Regions from separate parts of the Streptomyces sp. NPDC096310 genome, predicted to be linked through region 2. Evidence: predicted binding sites of a transcription regulator. Region 2 holds the regulator's gene; the other holds the start of a gene.
The links. Region 2 encodes HrcA, which represses chaperone genes, less so after heat shock. Its sites were predicted from a motif close to TTNGCACTCNGNNNNNCNGAGTGCNAA; they were not measured.
Positions count from the first base shown of each region.

Region 1 (11,257 bases), on a different contig from region 2:
CGGCATCGGCCGTGCCGACCGCACCGGGCGTGACGACGGCGCGGATCACGCGGCCCGTGCGGATCACGCGGCCCGTGCGGATCACGCGGCCCGTGCGGACCACGCCGACGGCGCGGACCACGTGGACCGCGCCGCCCAGGCGGACCGCGCCGTGGAAGCCGTCTTCAGGATCGAGTCCGCGAAGATCATCGCGGCGGTGGCCCGCGTCGTCCGCGACATCGGCATCGCCGAGGAGATCGCGCAGGACGCCCTCGTCGCCGCGCTGGAGCGGTGGCCCGAGTCCGGCGTACCGGACCGGCCGGGAGCCTGGCTCATGGCCACCGCCAGGCACCGGGCGATCGATCTCGTCCGGCGCCGCGAGACCTATGCCCGCAAGCTCGCCGAGGTCGGCCGCGCCCTGGCGGACGACCCCGGACCCGAGACCCCCGACGCGGCGCCGGCCGGCGCGGGCGGCGGAGACATCGGCGGGGACGGGGAGGACATCGACGACGACCTCCTCCGTCTCATCTTCACCGCCTGTCACCCCGTCCTCTCCACCGAGGCCCGTATCGCCCTCACCCTGCGCCTCCTCGGCGGACTCACCACCGACGAGATCGCCCGCGCCTTCCTCGCCCCCGAGGGGACCGTCGCCCAGCGCATCGTGCGCGCCAAGCGCGGCCTCGCCCGGGCCGGCGTGCCGTTCGAGGTGCCGTACGGCGCCGAGCGCGCGGCGCGCCTCTCCTCCGTCCTGGAGGTCATCTACCTGGTCTTCAACGAGGGTTACTCGGCCACCGCCGGCGACGACTGGCTGCGCCCCGGCCTCTGCGAGGACGCGCTGCGCCTGGCCCGAGTGCTCGCCGGGCTCATGCCCGACGAGCCGGAGGTGCACGCGCTCGCCGCCCTGCTGGAGCTCCAGGCGTCCAGGACGCCCGCCCGTACGGGACCGGACGGCGCGCCCGTCCTGCTCGCCGACCAGAACCGGTCCCGGTGGAACCAGCTCCTCGTCCGGCGCGGCTTCGCCGCCCTCACCCACGCGGGCTCCCTCGCCGCGCGTACAGGCGCCCCGCCCGGTCCGTACGCCCTCCAGGCGGCCATCGCCGCCTGCCACGCCCGCGCGGTGACGTACGAGGAGACCGACTGGTCCGCTATCGCCGTCCTGTACGGCCGGCTCGCCGCGCTCACGCCCTCCCCGGTGGTCGAACTCAACCGGGCCGTCGCCGTCTCCCTGGCCGAGGGCCCGGCGGCCGGGCTCGCGCTGGTCGACGCCCTCGCCGACGACCCGGCGCTGAAGACGTACCACCTGCTCCCCAGCGTCCGGGGAGACCTGCTGGCCCGGCTGGGGCGCCCGGACGAGGCGCGCGCCGAGTTCGAACGGGCGGCCGGGCTCACCCGTAACGAACGCGAGCGCGACCTGCTCGGACGCCGCGCCGCCGAACTCGGCGCGCCCGGGGCGCGGGAGACCCCGTAACCCCGTCGGACCCGTAGCCCGTCGGACCCGTCGAACCTGTCAGATCTGTCGGACCGGTCAGCTACGCCAGATCGCCAGCGCCAGCGAACCGCCCAGCGCCAATACGGCCAGTACGTAGGCGACTTGCTGTGCGGTCGGGCTCATCTCGACACCGCCAGCCGGTCCTTCAGCCGCGTACGCAGCAGCGGCGGCCCGATCTCGTCCAGCGAGGTCCAGCGCGCCCGGCCCAGCGCGGTCATCGCGGGGACCAGGACGCGGGAGTGCGCCCGGAAGAGGTAGCGGAAGCCGTACCGGGTGCGGCGCCCGTCCTCGGGCGCGGCGGGCGAGGCGTCGACCAGGATCGGGCCCTCCTCGCCGGGCGCCGTCCAGACGTTCTGCACGCCCGCGAACTCCTCCAGCACCCGGGTCGCGGTGCGGCTGAGCGACTGGTCCCCCGGGTCGGGGGCTCCCTCGGCGAACCCCCAGGCGTCGCCGTACCGCAGGGCGAGCGCCCGCCCCTGCTCGTCCATCAGGATGGCACCCGCCCTGACCACCGGACAGCTCCCGTGATGCAGGCACACGCCCTGCCTGGAGTGGTCCAGCAACGCGTCGAACAGGGGCATCGTCGACGACGTCTCGTCAGGGTGGCCAAGCAGGTAGTGGTTCAACTCCTTGATGATGGCGCTCGCTTCGACAGCCACGGTCACCTCAACTCCTTGCGCTCTCGGACCTGGACCCGGAACCGGGCCCGGACCGGGACCCGGCAGCGGTCCCTCCCGGTGCTCGGTCGGCTCCTCGATCAGCATCAGCCCTCCGCCGTCCTCCGCCGTGGAGGAACAGGCTCACTTCGCTGGAACGGCCGTAGCGAAATCACTGACGGTGACGGACAGATGGGCCTCGGTCGATGTGACGAGGAGGCCACGGCGGCCACCGGCGTGTTTGTCATGACGCCCCCGTTTCTACCAGTTCATCGCGGATACGTCCCAGTCCGTCCAGATGCGCGGCGAAATCGATTCTCCTCGCGGGGCAAGATATTCCACTGGTGCTTCCTTCTGACGAGTGAATCCGCCGCGAAGACATCTCTGCGCGGAGCGGCGGCACGTCACGATGGGTGCATGGCTCACAGTGACATGCCCACCGTGCGCAGCAGGCGGCTCGGCAACGAGTTGAAACGACTCCGCCTCGAACGGGCATACAAAGTCCAGGACATCGCCGACAAGCTCCAGTGCGGGCAGCCGAAGATCTCGCAGATCGAGAACGGCAAGCGCGGCATAAGGCCGCTCGATCTGACGGTCCTGCTGGAGTTCTACGGGATCGACGACGCGGCGTACATCGCGAGCATCAAACGGCTCGCCAGGGAGATCCACAAGGTGGACTGGTGGAGCGGCGAGGACCCGCGGCTCCACGACTCGCTCCGGGACTACCTCACGCTGGAGGCCGACTCCGACCTGGTGCGCGAGTACGATCCGGCGGTGCTGCCCGGGCTGCTCCAGACCGGCGCGTACATGCGGGAGATCTTCGAGGCCCGCTTCCCGGCGCAGGACATCTCCCCGTACATCGGGACCCGGACCAAGCGGCAGGAACTCCTCGGCCCCCAGCAGGACTTCCGGCTGTGCGCGATCGTCGAGGCGTCCGTCCTCCACCGCATCAGCAGGTCCCGGGACGTGGTCAGGGAGCAGCTCGAACATCTGCTGGACATGGGCGGGCGCGCCACCGTCGACCTGCGGATCCTGCCCCTCGACGCGGCGATCCCGGCCGACCAGTACACACCGTTCACGCTCTTCTCGCTGCGGGGCGAACCGTCCGTCGACATCGCGTGGTTGGAGCATGTCACCGGCGGGACGCTGCTGGAGAAGGGGACCGACGTGCGGGTGTACGAGCGGGTGTGGGACGAGTTCACGGCCGCGGCCCTGCCGCCGCCGGCCTCGCGGGCGTACATCCGGGACCTTCTCCGGGAGAGCCGGTGACGGCCTCAGCCGGGACGCCGTGCCTGTCCGTTCCGTGCCCGGCGGCAGGTGTTCGCCCTTCATGAGCAGGGAAAGTGCGCCGAGTTGGGCGTGTGCGCCGACGACCAGGACGCTGGAGGCGATGAGGAGGACCGGCGTCACGAGGCCGGGCACCAGGAGGCCCGGCCGCCCGGTCGGCCAGGACAGGGCCGGCGGATAGGGATAGACGCCGGCGCTCAGTACGGTCGCGCATCCCGGCGGACGGCCCCGACGCTCCCGACGCCCCGACGTCCAACGACGCCCCGGGACCCGCGGCGGACCTCGGCGCGGGCGCGCCCCGCCCGGGTCGGTAGCCTCGTGCACATGTCACGCCGCAGGCCGCTGCCGCCCCCGCCACCCCCCGCGCATCTGCGCTCCTGGCCCGACCGGGCGGCGCTGCTCGCGGACCGCGCCGGGGTGCTCGCGTATCTCGGCGGACGCAGCCTCGGGCCGGCCGCGCTGGTGGTCTTCTGGCTGCTGGTACTGGGGGTGCAGTTCGGGTGGGCGCTGGTCGGCGGCGTACTGGTGGCGCTCGCCGACGGCATGGATCCGATCAGCGCCGTGCTCACCGTGCCCCTCCTGGCGCTCGGGCTGGGCGCGCTGATCCCGGCGGGGGTCTTCCTCGGCCTGTCGGTCCGCAAGGAGCGCGTGATGCGCGGGCTGATGACCCGGTGGGCGGAGCTGGACAGCGACCCCGAGGGCGATGCGCGGCTGCGGATGCCGGGGCGCAGCCTGAGCTGGCTGCTGACCTCGTTCGCGGCGGGCGCCGCCGGGCTGTGGATCGCGTTCGTCGTCCCGGCCAACGCCGTGCGGGGCGAGGACACGTACGCGGAGGTCACGTACGCGATGGGGGCGGGCACCCTGCTGTGGATCGCGGGGCTGACCGGGGTGGCGCGTGCGGTGGGGCACTACCGCTGGGCGCTGCGGCTGGTCGGACCGGCGGCTGACCGCTGAGAGGAGTCGGCCGCCGCGTCGGTCCGGCGCGCGTGCTCCGCCTCCGCACCCCGCACCCCGTACCCGCGCCCCGTACCCGCGCCCCCGCCCCGGGCCCGCTGCCCGGAGCCACCGCGCGTCCCGGTCGGACGGACTCCCGGACGGAGCGGCGCCGGATCGTCCCGCTACCCTCTGCCGCATGATCACCCGCCGGCCCCTGCCACCGTCCCCGCCGCCCGAGGAACTGCGCGACTGGCCCGACGACGCGGCACGCCTCGCCGACCGGTCCCTGGCCCTGGCGGAGCTGAGCAGACGTGCGCTGGGGATCGTGCGGTTGTTGCTGCTGTGGCTGCTGGGGGCGGTCGCCGTGCTGGGCTGGGCATGCGTCGGGCTGGCCGTCCAGAGCTTCGGCGAGGGCGGCTTCGACCCTGTGGCCGGAGTCGTGGCGCTGGTCCTCGCGGCGGTCCTGCTGGTCCCCGCGGCGGTGGCCCTCGGATTCTGGCTGAACCAGGGCCGCGTCATCCGGCGGCGGCTGGAGGAGTGGGCGGACCTCGACCCCGCGCCCGTGAGCGAGGCGCAGTCCCTGGCGCACCGGAGGTCGGTGCTGTGGCTGCTGCCGTCGGTGGCGCTGTGCCTGGCGGGCGCGTGCGTGATGGGCCTCGCCCTGGCCGAGGCATCGTCGAAGGCGTCGAAGGTGAGCGGTACGACATATCTGACCGGCCTCGGGGCGACGGTCCTGCTCACCGGAGTTGTCGGCCTCGCCCAGTCGCTCTTGCAGCGCCGCTGGTCAGCGCCGTTCCAGAATCCGGTGCCGGCCCGCCGGGGCGGAGGCGCGCATCGCTGAGGCGGTTCCTACGCCCGCGGTCCTATCCTGAGGAGGGTACGCATGCGCCATTCAGGGGTAAGGGGCGGCGGATGGACTGGCTTTGGTGGATTTTCGTCTTCTTCATCGTGGGCGGCTTCGGCTGGGTGGCCGACACGGGCAGGACCGCGCTCAAGACCCGGCACGAACGACGTATCGAACGCCTCAAACTCGCGGAGAGCGAGCGCCAGGCCGAACGGCAGGCCCTGGAAGAGGCCCAGAAACTCCCGGACCCCGTCTGCGGCTGCTCGCACCACCTGGCGAAACACGACCGCCAGGGCAAGTGCCATGAGGAGGTCGAGGCCCCGACGGAGTGGGACGAGAACAAGAAGCCGCTGCGCTACGAGCTGAGACAGTGCAACTGCCAGCAGTACGTCGGCCCGCAGCCGCTCTCCCAGATCTACGCGGACGAACTGACGGACCTGGGCTGACCGCCCCGGCTATTCCGGTGAGCCTCCTGTCGCGGTGGCCGGGTGGCCAAGGAGCATGGTCGGGGCGCCGGCCACGCGGGTCAGGAAGACCGTGGCCGCGTGCGGGCCCTTGAGTTTGAGGCGGCGGCGGAGTTCCTCCGGTTCCACCGCCGAGCCGCGCTTCTTCACCGTCAGGACACCGACCTCGCGGGCGCGCAGCAGCGCCTTGAGCTTCTTGAGGTTGAAGGGGAGTTCGTCGGTGATCTCGTAGGCGGTGGCGTACGGGGTGGGGCGCAGCGCGTCGGCGCTGAGGTACGCGATCGTCTCGTCGATCAGCCGCCCGTCCAGTTCGTCGGCGACCTCCGCGACGAGATGCGCGCGGATGACGGCGCCGTCCGGCTCGTACAGGAAGCGTCCGACCGTACGGACGGGCGGGTCGGGCAGGCCGCGTCCCGCGAGGGTGACGAAGGCGGTGGGGGAGGTGCGGGCGGAGAGGAGGGTGGCGCGGCGGGCGCCGGGGGTGACGGGAGGGGGCGACGAGGAGGCCGCGTCCCGGGGGCGTTCCCCCGCATACCAGAGCACCGCCTCCTTGACGTCGCCGCCGTCCGAGATCCACTCCGCCTCGAAGTCGTCCGGGACCAGCTCGTGCGGGATGCCCGGCGCGATCTTGATCGCTCCCGTGCCCACCCGCCGTACCGCGTCCACCGCCCAGGACAGCGGTGGCGAGTAGGCCTCCGGGTCGAAGATCCTGCCCCGGCCGCCGCGCCGCGCCGGGTCGATGAAGAGGGTTCCGGCCCCGGTCAGGTCGTACTCCAGGACATCCGCGCGCGTCACGGTCGCGGGCGGGCCGCCGGGGGCCAGGGTGCGTACGTTCGTACGGGCCATCTCGCAGGTCAGCGGGTCGAGATCGACGGCCGAGACGGCGAAGCCCGCCCGCGCCAGCTCGATCGCGTCGCCGCCGATGCCGCAGCAGAGGTCCGTGATCCGGGGCGCGTTGCCGCCCTCGGCCGCCGCGAGGGTACGGAACCTGGCCGCCCGGTAGGCGGCGACCGGGCCGCGTGTGGCCTGCTCGACGCCGTTCGGCGTGAAGTACATGCGGTACGCGTCCGCCGCGCCGAACTTCGCGACCGCGCGCTGGCGCAGCCGCGCCTGGGCCAGCGCCGCCGAGACCAGCTCGGCCGGGTGGTCGCGGCGCAGCCGGGTCGCGAGGGCGAGTTCCCCGGCGGGGTCGTGGTCGCGCAGCTCGGCGAGGAGGGCCTGGCCCTCGGGGGAGAGCAGGGGCGCGAGCGGCGAGACGGGGGCGGGGGAAGAGGCGCGGTCGGTCATCCGGTCCATTGTGGGCCAGGCGGGGGGTTGGTGTGCGTCGGGCGGCGGTGTCGTCCTGGCGGGGGCGCCGTGCGCTGACAGGATGCGGCGCCATGCAGCTAGTAAGACAAAAGGAACAAAAGGAAGTGGTCGGGGTGCGCATCGCCACCACGGCACCCCGGAACATCCGGTCCCGGCGCGGCGGCCGGTACGCCGCCGCCCTGGCGGCGCTGCTCGTCGCCGCGGTCGCCTCGGGCTGCGCCTCCGGGGCGGGCGGGCCCGGAGGACCGGTGGGGCACGGCAGGCCCGGCGAGCACGGTGAGTCCGGCGAACACGGCCAGGCGGCTCCCGGCGCGCCCCACGGGCAGCAGGAGGGCGGCGCGGGGACGCTCTCGTACGCCGAGCAGACGCGCCGCACACAGGCCGCGCGCGCCGTCGCGGCGAAGAAGTGGGGGCTCGCCAGTACACCCCTGGCCGCGCCCCCCGCGCCCGCCGTCAAGCCGGAGATCACCAACCGGAAGGGCTTCGAGATCGAGGACGAGGAGGAGGGCGAGAACCTGCCGCCCGTCTTCACCACGGTCCCCGTCAAGGACCGGGTCGTCTTCCTGACGATGGACGACGGTTCGGAGAAGGACCCCGACCTGCTGCGGATGATGACCGAGCTGAAGATCCCGTACACCGCCTTCCTCAGCGACTACGTCATCAACGACAACTACGGCTACTTCAAGCAGATGCAGGACCGCGGGGTCACCATCCAGAACCACACGCTCAACCACCCCTACCTGCCCGGGCTCTCCTACGAGGAGCAGCGCACCGAGATCTGCGACCAGCAGGACAAGCTGGCCAAGCGGTACGGCAAGCGGCCCACGCTCTTCCGGCCGCCGTACGGCAATTACAACCACGACACGCTGCGGGCCGCCAAGAGCTGCGGCGTACGGGCCGTGCCGCTGTGGACCGCCGAGGCCTACCCCGACCACATGGAGTGGCGTGAGTGGGACCGGGACCTGCATCCCGGCGACATCGTCCTCACCCACTTCCGCGGCCGCGAGGACTGGAAGGGCACCATGCCCGACATGATCCGGCACGCCATGAAGGTGATCACGGACAAGGGGTACGCCGTGGCCAGGCTGGAGGACTACGTATGAGACCCGGGCACCGGCTGCTGGCCGGAGTGCTGGCGGCCGGTGCGCTCCTGACCGCCGGCTGTGCGCAGTCGGTGGACCCCATCGAACGGCTCGGGCGCAAGGCGGCGGAGAAAGTCGCACCCCGTGAGGCGCGGGAGGTCCACGAGGTCCGGGCGAGCTCGGGGACGGCCTCGGGGGCGCCCGAGCCGGTCGCGCGCGCCGTGGTCGTACGCCGGGACTGCGGGCGCCCCGCGCCGCCGGGACGGACCGGGGCCAGAACGGCGAAGTGCCGGGGCGCGGTCCACGGGGTCGTGCGCGGGACACCGGCCGGGGAAGCGCCCCGTACCGACTGAACCGCACGTACGCCCAAGGCCCGTACGTGCGTACGGAACGATGCCCCTTTCGCCGGCGTTTCCCCCTCGGAGGGCACGCCGCGACGATCTGTATTGGCACTCCGCTTGACCGAGTGCTAATCGCGGCCATAGTGTCAGACCTGGCACTCCCCACTGGAGAGTGCCAAAGCGCGACTGACGGATCCGGCACCCGCGACGACGGGTCCATCTGGTCGCCACCCTCAGACAGTTAACCCCGTGAGATCTCCGAAGGGGGAGGTCGGATCGTGACGACCGCCAGCACCAAGGTTGCCATCAAGCCGCTCGAGGACCGCATTGTGGTCCAGCCGCTCGACGCCGAGCAGACCACGGCCTCTGGCCTGGTTATCCCGGACACCGCCAAGGAGAAGCCCCAGGAGGGCGTCGTCCTGGCCGTGGGCCCGGGCCGTTTCGAGAACGGCGAGCGGCTTCCGCTCGACGTTTCCGTCGGCGATGTCGTTCTGTACAGCAAGTACGGCGGCACCGAGGTGAAGTACAGCGGCGAGGAGTACCTCGTCCTCTCGGCTCGCGACGTGCTCGCGATCATCGAGAAGTAACTCACCCAAGATTTACTTTTGCTTTTGAGCTGCGCCCCTGGCCCCCCTGCGAATGCCGGGTGGACAGGGGCGCAGCTCATTTGAGAGGACAGAGAAGCTCCCATGGCGAAGATCCTGAAGTTCGACGAGGACGCCCGTCGCGCCCTTGAGCGCGGCGTCAACAAGCTTGCCGACACGGTGAAGGTGACGATCGGCCCCAAGGGCCGCAACGTCGTCATCGACAAGAAGTTCGGCGCCCCCACCATCACCAACGACGGTGTCACGATCGCCCGCGAGGTCGAGCTCGACGACCCGTACGAGAACCTGGGCGCCCAGCTCGTGAAGGAGGTGGCGACCAAGACCAACGACATCGCGGGTGACGGCACCACCACCGCCACCGTGCTGGCCCAGGCGCTGGTCCGCGAGGGTCTGCGCAACGTCGCCGCGGGCGCTTCCCCGGCCTCCCTGAAGAAGGGCATCGACGCCGCGGTCAAGGCCGTCTCCGACGAGCTGCTCGCGACCGCCCGCCCGATCGACGACAAGTCCGACATCGCCGCCGTCGCCGCGCTCTCCGCGCAGGACGAGCAGGTCGGCGAGCTGATCGCCGAGGCGATGGACAAGGTCGGCAAGGACGGTGTCATCACCGTCGAGGAGTCCAACACCTTCGGTCTGGAGCTGGACTTCACCGAGGGCATGGCCTTCGACAAGGGCTACCTGTCTCCCTACATGGTGACCGACCAGGAGCGTATGGAGGCCGTCCTCGACGACCCGTACATCCTGATCCACCAGGGCAAGATCGGCTCGATCCAGGACCTGCTCCCGCTGCTGGAGAAGGTCATCCAGGGCGGCAGCTCCAAGCCGCTGCTGATCATCGCCGAGGATGTCGAGGGCGAGGCGCTCTCCACCCTCGTCGTCAACAAGATCCGCGGCACGTTCAACGCGGTCGCGGTCAAGGCCCCCGGCTTCGGTGACCGCCGCAAGGCCATGCTCGGCGACATCGCCACCCTCACCGGTGCGACCGTCATCGCCGAGGAGGTCGGCCTCAAGCTCGACCAGGCCGGTCTGGACGTGCTGGGCTCCGCCCGCCGCGTCACCGTCACCAAGGACGACACGACCATCGTCGACGGTGCGGGTGCCGCCGACGAGATCACCGGCCGCGTCAACCAGATCAAGGCCGAGATCGAGTCCACGGACTCCGACTGGGACCGTGAGAAGCTCCAGGAGCGCCTCGCGAAGCTGGCCGGCGGTGTCTGCGTGATCCGCGTCGGTGCCGCCACCGAGGTGGAGCTGAAGGAGAAGAAGCACCGTCTGGAGGACGCCATCTCCGCGACCCGCGCCGCGGTCGAGGAGGGCATCGTCTCCGGTGGTGGCTCCGCCCTGGTGCACGCCGCCAAGGTGCTGGAGGGCAATCTCGGCAAGGAGGGCGACGAGGCCACCGGTGTCGCCGTCGTCCGCCGCGCCGTCGTCGAGCCGCTGCGCTGGATCGCCGAGAACGCCGGCCTTGAGGGCTACGTCATCACCTCGAAGGTGGCGGAGCTGGACAAGGGCCACGGCTTCAACGCCTCCACCGGCGAGTACGTCGACCTGGTGAAGGCCGGTGTCATCGACCCGGTCAAGGTCACGCGCTCCGCCCTGGAGAACGCCGCCTCCATCGCCGCGCTGCTGCTCACGACCGAGACCCTGGTCGTCGAGAAGCCGGCCGAGGAAGAGGCCGACGCGGGCCACGGCGGCCACGGCCACAGCCACTGAGTCCCACGGCTGAACCCGACGCGGCTCGCCCGCGACGCACAGCCGGCCCGGTACCCCGGAAGGGGTGCCGGGCCTCGCTGTTGCTGTGGTGCCGGCGATCCTCTTACCGTCGGCGCCGGTGATTCTTTACCGCCGGTGTCCGCGCCCCGTTGGCGCTGGTGCCGGTGACCCCGTAGCGCCGGTGCCGGTGACGCCCGCTCCTACTGCGGGCCGTACTTGCGGCCCGTCTTCGACGTGACCCCGCCGAGCAGCCCGCGCGGGGTCAACTTCACCACACCCATCAGCGCCTTGTACCGCGGATCCGGTACGGACACGGTCTTCCCGCGCGCCAGATCGGCCAGCGCGGCCGTCACCAGCTTGTCCGCGTCCAGCCACATCCACCCCGGGATGTTGTCCGTGCCCATCCCGGCCCGGTCATGGAACTCGGTCCGTACGAAACCGGGGCACAGCGCCATCAGCCGTACCCCCGACCCCGCCAGATCCCGCGACACCCCCTGGGTGAACTGCACGACCCACGCCTTCGACGCGCCGTACGTCCCGCGCGGCACGAACGCGG
Region 1 is NZ_JBIWFO010000030.1:29,988-41,244, reverse strand. Features, by position in the region: gene ACIQ7D_RS33755 (RNA polymerase sigma factor) at 122-1,447, shown strand; gene ACIQ7D_RS33750 (NUDIX domain-containing protein) at 1,588-2,127, opposite strand; gene ACIQ7D_RS33745 (helix-turn-helix transcriptional regulator) at 2,542-3,393, shown strand; gene ACIQ7D_RS33740 (hypothetical protein) at 3,736-4,365, shown strand; gene ACIQ7D_RS33735 (hypothetical protein) at 4,544-5,188, shown strand; gene ACIQ7D_RS33730 (hypothetical protein) at 5,260-5,637, shown strand; gene ACIQ7D_RS33725 (SAM-dependent methyltransferase) at 5,647-6,942, opposite strand; gene ACIQ7D_RS33720 (polysaccharide deacetylase family protein) at 7,035-8,066, shown strand; gene ACIQ7D_RS33715 (hypothetical protein) at 8,063-8,398, shown strand; gene groES (co-chaperone GroES) at 8,665-8,973, shown strand; gene groL (chaperonin GroEL) at 9,076-10,701, shown strand; gene ACIQ7D_RS33700 (SDR family NAD(P)-dependent oxidoreductase) at 10,902-11,257, opposite strand, start outside.
Region 1: the regulator HrcA is predicted to act here: its motif matches at 8,492-8,518, upstream of groES (co-chaperone GroES).

Region 2 (11,257 bases):
ACCGTGCCGGCCTCAAGACGGTCTGGGCCCGGCTCCCCCTCGAAGGGCGGGAAGCAGGACCCGACGGCGGACCGGCCGAGCCCGCCCTGCGCCGCGGTCTGCGCGCCGCCGAGATCCTGGCCCCCGCACCCCGGCGTACGGTCCGCGACGAACCGGAGTGGGCCGGCGGAGGGGCCCTCTCCTTCCTCGCCGAGGCGTCCGAACTGCTCGCGGGACAGCTCGACGAGGACCTGGTCGCCGCGCTCGCCGGCCAACTGCTGGTGCCACGCCTGGCCGACTGGTGCGCGGTCTGGCTGGACGGCGACGGAGCACAGGCGGGCGCGGCGCCCCGGCTCGCCCGTGTCTGGCATGCCGACGAGTCCCGTATCGAGCCGCTGCGCGCCACACTGGCGAAGGAGCCGCCGCGGCTCCCCGGCCCGCCGCACGGCACCCCGGTGCCGGTGCCCTGGCCGGCCTTCGAGGGCGCGGTGGGCGACGGCGCGGCGCTCGCCTGCCGGCTCGTCGCGAACGGCCGCGCCCTGGGCACACTCCTGCTCGGGCGCCCCGGGCAGAGCGCCGTCCCCGACGCGGTGACCTCCCTCGTCGAGGACTTCGCCCGGCGCGTCGCCCTCGGTATCGGCGCGGCCCGCCGCTACACCCGGCAGGCCACCATCAGCCGCGTCCTCCAGCGCGGACTGCTGCCCACCCAGATGGCGCGCATACCCGGCGTCGCCAGCTCCCTCGTGTACGAACCGAGCGACGAGGGGCTCGCGGGCGGCGACTTCTACGACGTCTTCCCGTGCCCGCCCGGCGATCGCTGGTGCTTCATGCTCGGCGACGTCCAGGGCAGCGGCCCCGAGGCCGCCGTCGTCACCGGCCTCGCCCGCCCCTGGCTGCGGCTGCTCGCGCGCGAGGGGTACGGGGTCGGTCCGGTCCTCGACCGCCTCAACCGGCTGCTCCTCGACGACGCGACGGAGGCGGCCGAACCGGCGTCCCTGACGGCCGTCGGGGCGGCCGGCGGGCCCGGGGGGCCGCCCGGAGCCCTGGCGAGCCCTCCGGGGCCGCCCGAGGGCCGCCAGGCCCGCTTCCTGTCGCTGCTGTACGGCGAGCTGACGCCCCTGCCGGACGGCGGCGGCGTACGGTGCGTCCTCGCCAGCGCCGGCCACCCCCTGCCGCTGCTCCTGCGTCCCGACGGCACCGTGAGGACCGCCGCCGAGCCGCAGGTGCTGCTCGGGGTCGTGGAGAAGGTCGCGTACGAGAGCAGCACCTTCGACCTGGAGCCCGGGGACACGCTGCTCTGCGTCACCGACGGCGTCACCGAGCGACGCTCGGGCCGCCGGATGCTCGACGACGGCGACGGGCTCGCGCGGGCCCTCGCGCAGTGCGCCGGGCTGACGGCACAGGGGGTGGCGGAGCGGATACGGCGCGCGGTGCACGAATTCGCGGAGGCGCCGCCGGGGGACGACCTGGCGCTGCTGGTGCTCCAGGCGGAGTGATCACGGGCGGGCGGGGCGCGGCGGGCCGGGTGGAATCCAGCCCCGTCCAGCCCCGTCCAGCCCCGTCCCGCCCTTCCCCTCGCGTACGGGACACTGGGTGCATGCCTTCCGCACTGCCCGACGGTGACCCCATGCCCGAGACCGGAGCGCTGCCCCGGCACGCCCTGGCAGGAGCGGCGGACCGACCGCTCGGCTTCTACCTGCACGTTCCGTACTGCGCGACCCGCTGCGGCTACTGCGACTTCAACACGTACACGGCGACCGAGCTGCGCGGCTCCGGCGGAGTGCTGGCCTCCCGCGACAACTACGCTGACACCCTCGCCGACGAGGTCAGGCTGGCCAGGAAGGTCCTCGGCGACGACCCGCGCCAGGTCCGTACGGTCTTCGTCGGCGGCGGCACCCCGACCCTGCTCGCCGCCGGGGACCTCGTACGGATGCTGGGCACGATCCGTGACGAGTTCGGGCTCGCGGAGGACGCGGAGATCACCACGGAGGCGAACCCCGAGTCCGTGGACCCGGCCTACCTCGCCGCCCTGCGCGAGGGCGGCTTCAACCGGATCTCCTTCGGCATGCAGAGCGCCAAACAGCACGTCCTGAAGGTCCTCGACCGTACGCACACCCCGGGCCGCCCCGAGGCGTGCGTCGCGGAGGCCCGCGCCGCCGGGTTCGCCCACGTGAACCTCGACCTGATCTACGGCACGCCGGGGGAGACCGACACCGACTGGCGCGACACCCTCGCGGCGGCGGTCGGCGCCGGCCCCGACCACATCTCGGCCTACGCGCTGATCGTCGAGGAGGGCACCGGGCTCGCCCGCCGCATCCGGCGCGGCGAGGTCCCCATGACGGACGACGACGAGCACGCGGACCGCTACCTCATCGCGGACCAGGTGCTCGCGGAGGCCGGCTTCTCCTGGTACGAGGTGTCCAACTGGGCCACCACGGAGCAGGCGCGCTGCCTCCACAACGAGCTGTACTGGCGCGGCGCCGACTGGTGGGGCGCGGGCCCCGGCGCCCACAGCCACGTCGGCGGCGTGCGCTGGTGGAACGTGAAGCACCCCGGCGCGTACGCCCAGGCCCTCGCGGAGGGCCGCTCCCCGGGCGCGGGCCGCGAACTGCTCACCGAGGAGGACCGCAGGGTCGAGCGCATCCTGCTGGAACTGCGCCTGGCCGACGGCTGCGAGCTGTCCCTCCTCCGCCCGGCCGGCCTGACCGCCGCCGTCCGCGCCCTGGCCGACGGCCTGCTCGTACCGGAGCCGTACGAGGCGGGCCGCGCGGTGCTGACGCTGAAGGGCCGCCTCCTGGCGGACGCAGTCGTCAGGGACCTGGTGGACTGATCACCCGCCGGTGTGAATCCCCGCGGATTCGGGTGTGGCTGCTTAGGCTGTTCTCCTGCTCTGCCGCTAACAGAAGCGGCGGAATGTGGAGGCTCACGGAGATGACCGCTGTGGATGAGCGACCGATCACCGAAACCACCGCCGAGCGGCACGAGAGCTTGGAAGCTTGCTACAGGAGCCTTGAGGTTCCCGGGAAGCTCAAGGCGGAACTCCTCAGGGATGAAATCGTGATGATGGCTGGGCCCGACTGGGTCCATAACCTGATCGTGCTGTTCGTGGAACGGCAGATCCCGATCGACCACTGGTATCCGGTCCAGACCCAGGACCTCTCGATCCCGGGAGAGCCCGCCGAGCCACAGCCGGACCTCGTCGTGGTCGAGCACGGTGCTTTTGAGGGGCCGGGGCGCCTGGTTCCCGCCCCGGCCGTCACTCTGGTGCTTGAGGTCGTTTCCAAAACCAGCATCGACCGTGACTACGGCGTCAAGCGTTCGATCTACGCGGCGGGCCGTGTCCCGGCCTATCTCATCATCGACCCGACGGAGGCGCGTTGCGCGCTGCTCACCGAGCCGACCGGCAGCGGCGAAAACGCGGACTATCGAGTGGAGCGGACCGCCAAGTTCGGTGATCCGCTACCCCTCGACATGCTCGGGATCGAGCTCGACACCAGCAGGTTCGGGACTCTTCCCCCGGTCAGGACTCACCGCCGACCGTGACGAAGTCGATCAGCTCCTCCACCCGCCCCAGCAGCGCCGGCTCCAGATCCCGGTAGGAGTGCACCCGGGACAGGATGTGCTGCCACGCCGCCCCCGTGTTCGCTGGCCAGCCCAGCGCCTCGCACACGCCCGTCTTCCAGTCCTCACCCCTCGGCACCCTCGGCCAGGCCGCGATGGACACCGAGGACGGCTTCACGGCCTCCCAGACGTCGATGTACGGGTGGCCCACCACCAGGACGTCCGGCCCGGCCGCCGCCGCCGCGATACGGGACTCCTTCGAGCCGGGTACGAGATGGTCGACCAGCACGCCGAGCCGGGCGTCCGGCGCGGGGACGAACTCGGCCACCACCGCCGGGAGATCGTCGATGCCGCCCAGAAACTCCACGACCACGCCCTCGATGCGCAGATCGTCGCCCCAGACCTTCTCCACCAGCTCCGCGTCGTGCCGCCCCTCCACATAGATCCGGCCCGCCCTCGCCACCCGCGCGCGGGCGCCCGGCACGGCGACCGAGCCCGAGGCCGTACGGGCCGGGGCGGCCGGCCCGGCGGCGCCGGCGCCCGGACCGCCAGGGCGCGGCCGGACCAGCGTCACCGGCCGGCCCTCCAGCAGGAAGCCGCGCGCCACCAGGGGGAAGACACGGTGCTTGCCGAAGCGGTCCTCCAGGGTGACCGTCGGCCCCTCGGCGGTCTTCTCGCAGCGGATCACCGCGCCGCAGAAACCCGTCGTCACCTCCTCGACCACCAGATCGGTTTCGGCGGGGACCTCCGGCGCGGGCGTGGGCTTCTTCCACGGGGGCGTCAGATCGGGGCTGTAGCTGCGCATGCGGACGACGATAGGCGGGGCGTGACCGCGGGGCTACGAGGGCGCCCCCGAACCGCCGAACCGCGCGGCCAGCGCGTCGCGTTGCGCCCGTACGAACGCCGCGTCCACCACCGCCCCGTGCCCCGGCACGTACACCGTCCCGTCCCCGCCGCCCAGCGCCAGCAGCCGGTCCAGGGCGGCGGGCCAGCGCGCCGGGACCGCGTCGGGGCCCGCCTGCGGCTCGCCCGACTCCTCCACCAGGTCCCCGCAGAAGAGCACCGCCGGCCCACCGGGACCCCCCGCCCCGCCGCCCGCCCCGGGCACCAGCAGCGCCAGGTCGTGCGCCGTGTGCCCCGGCCCCGCGTTCGCCAGCACCACCCGCCGCCCGCCGCCCAGGTCCACCGTCAGCTCGCCGCACACCGCGTGCCCCGGCCGGACCAGCAGATCCACCGCCTCGGCCGCCTCCGCCTCCGCGACCCCCTCCCGTACCGCCTCCTCGTACAGACTCCCCGCGGCCCCCTCCCCGGCCAGCAGCTCCGCCAGACCGACCGCCCCGTACACCGCCACGCCCGAGAACGCCGCCGCCCCCAGCACATGGTCGAAATGCGGATGGCTGAGTGCGACATGTGTCACGCGCCGGCCGCCGAGCAGCGCCCGCGTCCCCGCCCGGAGTCCGGCGCCCTCCCACAGCGTCGACCCCGTGTCGTAGAGCAGCGCGCCCCGCTCCCCGACCACCAGACCGACGGTCGCGTCCCACCCCGGCAGGCGTCTGCGGCCCACTCCGGGCCCCAGCCGCTCCCACCCGTGCTCTTCCCAACGGACGTCCATACCGGGACGCTACGGGAGACCACTGACATCCGGCGCCGGGATCCGCCGGGATCCGCCGGGTAGCCTGGTCGGCCGCCCTTGCTCCGTGTACGCCTTACGGCCGTACACTGAACCGGGAGCCTCTGGCACTCCTCCGGAACGAGTGCCAACGGGCGCCGGCGAGTGCCACGGCGGGCGAAGGACGACGGACGACATCGGGAGGTGTGCGCCATGCTCAGCGAACGCAGACTCGAAGTGTTGCGCGCGATCGTCCAGGACTACGTCGGCACGGAGGAGCCGGTCGGTTCCAAGGCGCTCACGGAGCGCCACAAACTCGGCGTCTCCCCGGCGACCGTACGCAACGACATGGCGGTGCTGGAGGACGAGGGCTTCATCGCCCAGCCGCACACCAGCGCCGGGCGCATCCCGACCGACAAGGGCTACCGGCTCTTCGTCGACCGGCTGGCGGGGGTCAAGCCCCTGTCGCTGCCGGAGCGCCGCGCCATCCAGAACCTGCTGGACGGCGCCGTCGACCTCGACGACGTCGTGGGCCGTACGGTACGGCTGCTCGCGCAGCTCACCCGGCAGGTGGCCGTCGTGCAGTACCCCTCGCTGACCCGCTCGACGGTGCGGCACGTGGAGCTGCTGGCGCTCGCGCCCGCCCGGCTGATGCTCGTCCTGATCACGGACACCGGACGGGTCGAGCAGCGTCTGGTCGACTGTCCCGCGCCGTTCGGCGAGACCTCCCTCGCGGACCTGCGGGCCCGGCTCAACAGCCGGATCGTCGGGCGCCGCTTCGCGGACGTCCCGCAGCTCGTGCAGGACCTGCCCGACTCCTTCGAGCAGGAGGACCGGGGGACCGTGTCGGCGGTCCTCGCGACCCTGCTGGAAACCCTGGTCGAGGAGACCGAGGAGCGGCTGATGATCGGCGGAACCGCCAACATCACCCGCTTCGGACACGATTTTCCCCTGACCATCCGGCCGGTGCTGGAGGCGCTGGAGGAGCATGTGGTGCTCCTCAAGCTCCTCGGTGAGGCCGCGGACCCCGGCATGACCGTACGTATCGGGCACGAGAACGCCCACGAGGGCCTCAACTCCACGTCCGTCGTCGCGGTCGGCTACGGTTCGGGCGACGAGGCAGTCGCCAAACTCGGCGTGGTCGGCCCGACCCGCATGGACTACCCCGGAACGATGGGAGCGGTACGCGCAGTGGCACGTTACGTCGGACAGATCCTGGCGGAGTCGTAAGTGGCCACGGACTACTACGCCGTACTCGGCGTGCGCCGCGACGCATCTCAGGACGAGATCAAGAAGGCATTCCGCAGGCTCGCGCGCGAGCTGCACCCGGATGTCAATCCCGATCCCAAGACGCAAGAGCGCTTCAAGGAGATCAACGCCGCGTACGAGGTGTTGTCGGACCCGCAGAAGAAGCAGGTCTACGACCTCGGCGGCGACCCGCTGTCCTCCAGCGGGGGCGGTGGCGCGGGAGGGTTCGGAGCCGGCGGCTTCGGCAACTTCTCGGACATCATGGACGCGTTCTTCGGCACGGCGTCGCAGCGCGGCCCGCGGTCGCGGACACGGCGCGGCCAGGACGCGATGATCCGGCTGGAGATCGACCTCAACGAGGCGGCCTTCGGTACGACCAAGGACATCCAGGTCGACACGGCGATCGTCTGCACGACCTGCTCCGGCGAGGGCGCCGCGCCCGGCACCTCCGCCCAGACCTGCGACATGTGCCGCGGCCGGGGCGAGGTCTCGCAGGTCACCCGGTCCTTCCTGGGCCAGGTCATGACCTCGCGGCCCTGCCCCCAGTGCCAGGGCTTCGGCACGGTCGTACCGACGCCGTGCCCCGAGTGCGCGGGCGACGGCCGGATCCGTTCGCGCCGTACGCTCACGGTCAAGATCCCGGCGGGCGTCGACAACGGCACCCGTATCCAGCTCGCGGGCGAGGGCGAGGTCGGCCCGGGCGGCGGCCCCGCCGGTGACCTGTACGTGGAGATCCACGAGGTCCCGCACGCGACGTTCCAGCGGCGCGGCGACGACCTGCACTGCACGGTCACGATCCCGATGACGGCGGCGGCGCTGGGCACGAAGTGCCCGCTGGAGACGCTGGACGGCGTGGAGGAGATCGACGTACGGCCCGGCACCCAGTCCGGCCAGTCGATCCCGCTGCACGGCCGCGGCATCACGCACCTGAGGGGCGGCGGCCGGGGCGACCTGATCGTCCACGTCGAGGTGATGACCCCGACGAAGATGGACCCGGAGCAGGAACGCCTGCTGCGCGAACTGGCCCAGCTCCGCGGCGAGGAACGGCCCACCGGTCAATTCCAGCCAGGGCAGCAGGGGTTGTTCTCGCGGTTGAAGGACGCGTTCAACGGGCGGTAGGCGGGCCCCGCGGCTCCTGCCGCCCGTCCGGCCGGGCGGTTGCCCTCGGGCGAGCACAGTAGCCGGGGCCGTTCTCCCCGTTGAAGGAAGCCTTGAACGGGCGGCAGGACGGCCAGGCGTACGTGCCTGGACGCTGCCCTCGGCGGACGGTGCGGCGGGCCGGTCGGTCAGGGTTCGGGGGCAGGCCCCCGGGCCCCTCGTCCCGCCCTGCGCGGTACCGATTCGGAGGTGCCGTGGCCGACATGGCACCATGCGTGCATGTCCTCCGCACTGACCGATCTCTGCCGGTATCCGATCGTGCAGGCCCCCATGGCGGGCGGCGCGTCCTGCCCGCAGCTCGCGGCGGCCGTCTCCGAGGCCGGGGGCCTCGGGTTCCTGGCCGCCGGGTACAAGACGGTCGACGGCATGTACGAAGAGATCAAGCAGCTCCGGGGCCTCACCGGCCGCCCCTTCGGCGTCAACCTCTTCATGCCGCAGCCGCACTACGCCGACCACGCGGCCGTCGAGGTCTACCGCAACCAGCTCGCCGGTGAGGCCACCTGGTACGAGACACCGCTCGGCGACCCCGAGTCCGGGCGGGACGACGCGTACGAGGCGAAGCTCGCGATCCTGCTCGACGACCCGGTACCGGTCGTCTCCTTCACCTTCGGCTGCCCCACCAGGACGACCTTCGACGCCTTCGCGGGCGTCGGTACGTACACCGTCGTCACCGTGACCACGGCCGAGGAGGCCCAGACCGCCCAGTGGTCCGGCGCCGACGCCGTCTGCGTGCAGGGCATCGAGGCCGGCGGCCACCAGGGGACGCACCGCGACGACCCGTCCACCGACGGCGCCGGCATCGGGCTGCTCTCGCTGATCGCACAGGTCAGGGAGGCCGTCGAGCTGCCGGTCATCGCCGCGGGCGGGCTGATGCGCGGCGGCCAGATCGCCGCCGTACTCGCCGCGGGCGCCGACGCCGCGCAGCTCGGCACCGCGTTCCTCGTCTGTCCGGAGTCCGGGGCGAACGCTCTGCACAAACAGGCCATGACCAACCCGCTGTTCGTACGCACCGAGCTGACCCGGGCGTTCTCGGGACGGCCCGCCCGAGGGCTCGTCAACCGCTTCATGCGCGAGCACGGCCCGTACGCCCCGCCCGCCTACCCCGAGGTCCACCACCTCACCTCCGGGCTGCGCAAGGCCGCCGCCAAGGTGGGCGACGCGCAGGGCATGGCGCTCTGGGCCGGCCAGGGCCACCGGATGGCGCGCGAACTGCCCGCGGGCAAGCTGGTCGAGGTCCTCGCGGGTGAACTCGCCGCGACCCGCGCCTCGTTCATGCCCGGCCTGGGCAACGCGCCGTGACCGCTCCCGTCTTCGTCGTCGCCCCCGGCGCGCTGCGCGCGGGCACGGTCACGCTCGACGGGCCCGAGGGGCGCCACGCCGTCTCCGTACGGAGGCTGCGCGTCGGCGAGGAGATCGTCCTGACGGACGGCGCGGGCACCGGCGGTTACGGCACGGTCTCGGCGGTCGAGGGCAAGGACCGGCTGGACGTCGCGGTCACCGAGGTACGGACCGAGGCGGAACCCACGCCCCGGATCACCGTCGTCCAGGCCCTCCCCAAGGGCGACCGGGGCGAACTGGCCGTCGAGACCATGACGGAGACCGGTGTCGACGCCGTCGTCCCGTGGGCCGCCGCGCGCTGCGTCACCCAGTGGCGGGGCGAGCGGGGCGCGAAGGCGCTCGCCAAGTGGCGGTCCACCGCGCGCGAGGCGGGCAAGCAGTCGCGCCGGGTGCGGTTCCCCGAGGTCGCGGACGCCATGACCACCAAGCAGGTCGCCGCGCTGCTCGCCACGGCGGACTTCGCGGCCGTCCTGCACGAGGACCGCGACGCGGACAGCGCTGCGCTGGCCGCCGCCGAACTGCCGGTCGCGGGCTCGATCGTGCTGGTCGTGGGCCCCGAAGGGGGCGTGTCGCCCGAGGAGTTGACGGCCTTCGCGGCGGTGGGCGCGCGCCCGTACCGGCTGGGCGCCACTGTGCTGCGCACCTCCACCGCGGGAACGGCGGCCACGGCGCTGCTGCTGGGCCGTACGGGCCGCTGGTCCTGACCGTACGCCCGTACCGCCCGCGCGCTGCCACCCCGGTCCTGTCGGTGGCGCCCGATACGATGCGCCCGTACGGAACTGATCCACGGATCTGATCACAGAACTGATCACGGATCTGATCACGGATCTGATCACCGACCGATCACCGACTGACACCGCTCTGCCGAGGAGGCCGGGACCATGGCCGGAGAACCGCAGGCCGACTGCCTGTTCTGCAAGATCGTCTCGGGGGAGGTGCCGGCGACCATCGTGCGCGAGAGCGCGACCACCGTCGCCTTCCGGGACATCAACCCACAGGCGCCGACACATGTCCTGGTCATTCCCCGGGCGCACTACCCGGACGCCGCCACCCTCGCCACCGCCGAACCCGCCGTCGCCGCGGACATACTGCGCGAGGCCGCGGCCGTCGCCGCCGACGACAAGGCGGACACCACCGGCTACCGCGTCGTGTTCAACACGGGCTCCGGCGCCGGCCAGACCGTCTTCCACGCGCACGCCCACGTACTGGGCGGACGCGGCCTCAACTGGCCTCCCGGATAGACGCCTTGTCCGTACGAGAACTGGTCGTGCTGGGCACCGCCAGCCAGGTGCCCACCCGCCACCGCAACCACAACGGCTATCTGCTGCGCTGGGACGGCGAGGGGCTGCTCTTCGACCCGGGCGAGGGCACCCAGCGCCAGATGGTGCGCGCGGGCGTCGCCGCGCACGACATCAACCGGATCTGCGTCACGCACTTCCACGGCGACCACTCGCTCGGTCTCGCCGGGGTCGTCCAGCGCATCAACCTCGACCAGGTGCCGCACGAGATCACCGCGCACTACCCGGCGAGCGGCCGGCGCTTCTTCGAACGGCTGCGGTACGCGACGGCCTACCGCGAGACCGTCGCGCTGACCGAGGCGCCGGTCACCGGCGACGGCGTCCTCGCGCGCACCCCGGCGTACACCCTGGACACCCGCAAGCTCTCCCACCCCGTCGAGGCGTACGGCTACCGCCTCACCGAGCCCGACGGGCGCCGGATGGACCCCGTACGGCTCGCCGCGCACGGCATCGCGGGCCCCGACGTGGGGAGGCTCCAGCGCGAGGGCGCGCTCGACGGCGTCACGCTGGAGCAGGTCAGCGAGGTCCGGCGCGGCCAGCGGTTCGCGTTCGTCATGGACACCCGGCTCTGCGACGGGGTGTTCGCGCTCGCCGAGGGGTGCGACCTGCTGGTCATCGAGTCGACGTTCCTGGACGAGGACGAGCGGCTGGCCACCGACCACGGCCACCTCACCGCGGGCCAGGCGGGCCGGGTGGCGGCGGAGTCCGGTGTACGGCATCTCGTGCTGACGCACTTCTCCCAGCGCTACAGCGAACCCGACGCCTTTGAGCGGCAGGCACGGGCCGCGGGCTTCGAAGGCGAACTGACGGTCGCCGCCGACCTCGTACGGGTGCCGCTCCCCAAGCGCTGACAGGGGCGGCCGCCCGGCGTGTCCGGTGGGGCCCCGCCGATCGGGCAGACTGTCCGGATCCGCACGCGATCGGGAGCCCGCCGTGATCACACCCAACGGAGACCCGCTGGACCACCTGGACCACCTGGACCGCCCGGGGCCCGTGGCCCCGGGACACACCGCGCTGGAACACTCGGCCCATGTCGACCCGCTGGGGGCGCTGCGCGCCCCCGACG
Region 2 is NZ_JBIWFO010000008.1:218,392-229,648, reverse strand. Features, by position in the region: gene ACIQ7D_RS18770 (SpoIIE family protein phosphatase) at 1-1,475, shown strand, start outside; gene hemW (radical SAM family heme chaperone HemW) at 1,577-2,809, shown strand; gene ACIQ7D_RS18760 (Uma2 family endonuclease) at 2,911-3,522, shown strand; gene ACIQ7D_RS18755 (DUF3097 domain-containing protein) at 3,500-4,345, opposite strand; gene ACIQ7D_RS18750 (MBL fold metallo-hydrolase) at 4,379-5,152, opposite strand; gene hrcA (heat-inducible transcriptional repressor HrcA) at 5,363-6,379, shown strand; gene dnaJ (molecular chaperone DnaJ) at 6,380-7,516, shown strand; gene ACIQ7D_RS18735 (nitronate monooxygenase) at 7,775-8,854, shown strand; gene ACIQ7D_RS18730 (16S rRNA (uracil(1498)-N(3))-methyltransferase) at 8,851-9,597, shown strand; gene ACIQ7D_RS18725 (histidine triad nucleotide-binding protein) at 9,775-10,134, shown strand; gene ACIQ7D_RS18720 (ribonuclease Z) at 10,140-11,042, shown strand; gene ACIQ7D_RS18715 (carbohydrate kinase family protein) at 11,185-11,257, shown strand, end outside.